Regions from separate parts of the Streptomyces cadmiisoli genome, predicted to be linked through region 1. Evidence: riboswitches for the same ligand, from Rfam matches in the RefSeq annotation. Region 1 holds a riboswitch; the other holds the start of a gene.
The links. A riboswitch is a leader RNA that binds a small molecule or an ion and turns the genes downstream of it on or off. The one in region 1 is predicted to bind glycine.
Positions count from the first base shown of each region.

Region 2: it holds a riboswitch for glycine, as region 1 does, so the genes downstream of both, gcvP (aminomethyl-transferring glycine dehydrogenase) here and gcvT (glycine cleavage system aminomethyltransferase GcvT) in region 1, are expected to answer to the same signal.

Region 1 covers NZ_CP030073.1:3,080,507-3,082,701, forward strand. Annotated here, with positions in the region: gene DN051_RS12905 (AAA family ATPase) at 27-695, opposite strand; glycine riboswitch at 938-1,037, shown strand; glycine riboswitch at 1,038-1,147, shown strand; gene gcvT (glycine cleavage system aminomethyltransferase GcvT) at 1,215-2,195, shown strand, end outside.
Region 2 covers NZ_CP030073.1:7,247,427-7,249,621, reverse strand. Annotated here, with positions in the region: gene gcvP (aminomethyl-transferring glycine dehydrogenase) at 1-1,380, opposite strand, end outside; glycine riboswitch at 1,558-1,653, opposite strand; gene DN051_RS31890 (PRC-barrel domain-containing protein) at 1,768-2,139, shown strand.

The DNA of each region.
Region 1 (2,195 bases):
AGCCGCCGCGCGCGGGGCCGGTCCCGTCAGCCCGTGAAGCCGATGCGGCGCAGGGTGTCCGCCGCCGCGCGGTCGAGCAGGACCGCGGCGGCGCAGCCGCGCGGCAACCGGCCGCGCTCGGCCCGGCGCACGAGGCGGGCGGCGGCCCGGCGGTGCCGCGCGAACGCGTACCGCGAGACTCCGCGGCCCCGCTCGCGCTGGCCGGCCAGGGCCTCCTCGGGCGTGACGTCCAGCAGCAGCAGATGCAGGGTGCCGCCCCGGCGGCGCGCCTCACGGGCCAGCCAGGCGCGCACCCAGGCCTGCGTACCGCAGTCGTGGACGACGACTCCCTCGCCGGTGCGCAGGGCGCTGCGCAGTCCGGCGTAGTGGGCGAGGCGGACCAGGGGGCGGTAGACCGCGTACGGGATCCGGTCCGGCAGCCGGTCGTCCCAGCGGTCCCGGACGTCCTGGGAGTCGATGCGCCGGGCGCGCACCGCCCGCCGCATCAAGGTGGACTTGCCGCTGCCGGGCAGGCCCGTGACCACGACCAGGTCGCGTGGGCCGAACAGCAGCGCGTGCGGGCTGCGGCCCCCGCGGTCGCGCAGGTCGCGGACGACGGGCGACGCCGACGCGGCGCACTCCTCCCGGGCCGGTGCGGTCGGTTGCTTGGGCAGCGCGAATCCCGAAGCGGTCGCGTACGCCGTGATCCTGTTCACCGTGATCGTCCTCCCCTGGGGCGGTTCACGAGTTCCCATCCCCGTTGAGTGTAAAGAGAAGGTAATCCGCGGACCTCGCGTTTACGTTCCCTTACCGCAACAGGGCTGCTACAGCGTGTCGTGGCCACCGTGCCGAAACCGTGCGGCCGTGGTGCGCGGGCCGGTGAAGGCCCGGTAGGGCGACCCTGCCGCAGCGAGCGGATGCGTGCAATGATGTGCGCGCCAACTGCATACCGGCCGTTTGAATCCGCGCGGGAGAGTCCCCGGCAGCACTGCCGTCGGGGCGCCGAAGGAGCAAGTCCCTCCCTTGAATCTCTCAGGCCCCCTTACCGCGCGGGCGAGGCACATCTGAAAAGCGGGCCGCCGTATCGGGCGGCCCCACCCAAGGTGCAAGCCAGGACCCGTCCGCGGTCATGGCGAACCTCTCAGGTTCCGATGACAGATGGGGAGGAACGACCTCGCCCATCCCCGTGCTCGGCTCCGCCGGCGTGGGGACCCCATCCCCTGGGAGACCGACCGATGAGCAGTACTTCGCTCCGCCGCACCGCGCTCGATGCCCTGCATCGCTCGCTGGGCGCGACGATGACCGACTTCGCCGGCTGGGACATGCCCCTGCGCTACGGCTCCGAGCGCGACGAGCACCTCGCCGTCCGCACCCGGGCCGGGCTGTTCGACCTCTCGCACATGGGCGAGATCACCGTGACCGGCCCGCAGGCCGCCGACCTGCTGGACCACGCCCTGGTCGGCAACATCGGCGGCGTCCGGCCCGGCCGCGCCCGCTACACGATGATCTGCCGCGAGGACGGCGGCATCCTGGACGACCTGATCGTCTACCGGCTCGCCGACACCGAGTACATGGTCGTGGCCAACGCCTCGAACGCCCAGGTGGTGCTGGACGCCCTGACCGAGCGCGCCGAGGGCTTCGACGCCGCCGTGCGCGACGACCGGGACGCCTACGCCCTGATCGCCGTCCAGGGCCCCGAGTCCCCCGGCATCCTGAAGTCGGTCACCGACGCCGACCTCGACGGCCTGAAGTACTACGCGGGCCTGCCGGGCACCGTCGCCGGCGTGCCCGCGCTGATCGCGCGCACCGGCTACACCGGCGAGGACGGCTTCGAGCTGTTCGTGAAGCCGGAGCACGCCGTGGAGCTGTGGCAGGCGCTGACCGAGGCCGGCCGCGACGTCGGTCTGACCCCGTGCGGGCTGTCCTGCCGGGACACGCTGCGCCTGGAGGCGGGCATGCCGCTGTACGGGCACGAGCTGTCGACGTCGCTGACGCCGTTCGACGCCGGGCTCGGCCGCGTGGTGAAGTTCGAGAAGGAGGGCGACTTCGTGGGGCGGGAGGCGCTGCGTGAGGCCGCCGAGCGCGCCGAGTCCCGGCCGCCGCGGGTCCTGGTCGGCCTGGTCGCCGAGGGCCGCCGGGTGCCGCGCGCCGGGTACCCCGTGGTCGCCGGCGGCGAGGTGATCGGCGAGGTCACCTCCGGTGCCCCCTCCCCCACG
Region 2 (2,195 bases), 4.2 Mb from region 1:
GGTGGCGGTGTCCAGGGCCTCGATGTCGGCCTCGGCCCCGAACGCGGCCCACACGGCGTCCACCTGGGCCCGCTTGGTGGTCTCGTCGCAGGCGATGGAGACGTGGTCGGCGTCCACCAGGCGCAGGTTCACCCCGCGGTCCCGGGCGGCGGCGACGACGTCGGCGGCGCGGCCCGGCACCCGCGCGGTCAGCGTGTCGAAGTAGGCACCGTGGACGATCTCGACGCCCGCCGCACCGAGCCCGGCGGCAAGCAGGGAGGCGTAGCGGTGCGTGCGGCGGGCGATCGCCCTGAGCCCGTCGGGTCCGTGGTAGACGGCGTACATGCCGGCCATCACGGCGAGCAGCACCTGCGCGGTGCAGATGTTGCTGGTCGCCTTCTCACGGCGGATGTGCTGCTCACGCGTCTGCAGCGCGAGCCGGTAGGCCCTGTTGCCGTCGGCGTCGACGGAGACGCCGACGAGGCGGCCGGGCAGGCTGCGGGCGAACTTCTCGTGCACCGCCATGTAGCCGGCGTGCGGACCGCCGAAGCCCATCGGCACGCCGAACCGCTGCGTCGTACCCACCGCGATGTCCGCGCCGAGCTCGCCCGGCGACTTCAGCAGCGTCAGCGCGAGCAGGTCGGCGGCGACGGTGACCAGCGCGCCCAGCTCGTGCGCCCGGTCGATCACCGGCTTGAGGTCTCGCACCGCGCCGGAGGCACCCGGGTACTGGATCAGCACGCCGTTGATCTCGCGCTCGGCGATCTCGGCGGGGATGCCGCCGGAGAGGTCAGCGACGACGACCTCGACGCCGGTCGGCTCGGCGCGGGTCCGGATCACGGCGATGGTCTGCGGGAACGCGTCCGCGTCGACCAGGAACAGGCCCTTCTTGTTCTTGCCCATGCGCAGGGACAGAGCCATCGCCTCGGCGGCGGCCGTGCCCTCGTCGAGCAGCGAGGCACCCGAGGTCGGCAGACCCGTGAGGTCGGCGACCACGGTCTGGAAGTTCAGCAGCGCCTCGAGCCGCCCCTGCGAGATCTCCGGCTGGTACGGCGTGTAGGCCGTGTACCAGGACGGGTTCTCCATGACGTTGCGCAGGATGACGGGCGGCGTGAACGTGCCGTAGTACCCGAGTCCGATCATGGAGTCGAGGACCTGGTTGCGGTCGGCCAGGGAGCGCAGCTCGGCCAGCACCTCGGCCTCGGTGCGGGCGCCCGGCAGGTCCAGGGCGTCGGAGTTCTTGATCACATCCGGGACCGCGGCGGCGGTGAGCTCGTCGAGCGAGCCGTAGCCGACCTGCGCGAGCATCTTGGCCCGCGCCTCCTGGTCGGGCCCGATGTGGCGCTGCTCGAACGGTGTCCCCTGTTCGAGCTCGGCGAGCGGAATGCGATGGGCGGTCATGGCGGAGGCCTCCTGGTCTGACGCGACCTTCGAGGGACACCCCGGCACGGGTGCCCCGACGGCCTCCCCCTCTGTCATCACAACCTGAGAGCTTCACCGGGTCGCCGAAGGGACGACCGGCTTGCACCGTCGGTGAGAGCGGGAGCCGTGGACACCCGCTCTGCTTTCCAGAGTGACCTCGTCCGTGCGGTACAGGGGCCTGAGAGATTCCGGGGAGGATTTGCTCCTTCGGCGCCTCCGATGGTGTCTGGAGGACTCTCCCGCGCGGGGTCAGCAGCCGCTTGTCAGACTACCAGCGAGGTCAATGTCGGTGCCTTCGAGTGGCCGCGCCGCCCAATGTGCTCTTTCGTAGTGCTTACGAATGAGTTGCGACCACGTGGAGGGCCCGTGCAGACCGAGATCGATCCGCGCAACCTGATCGGCCGCAAGGCGTTCGACCGCAGCGGCAACAAGATCGGGACCATCGACGAGGTGTACCTCGACGACGCGACCGGTGTGCCGGAGTGGGCTGCGATACGCACGGGGCTGTTCAGCAGGGATGCCTTCGTGCCGCTGGAACCCAGCGAACTGATCGAGGGCAGTCTGCACGTCCCCTTCGAGCGCACGCTGATCAAGGAGGCCCCCGACTTCGGGGTCGGCCGCCACCTCTCGCCGGACCAGGAGCTCCAGCTCTACCACCACTACGGCCTCGACGTGGCCTCCCCGCCCGGCCTCCCGGACCACGACTTCGGCAAACTGGCCGGCACGGACGAACCCTGACCCGGACGTCGCTGCCCACCCGTCCCCGTTCGGCGGCACCCGCCCCCCACGCGCCA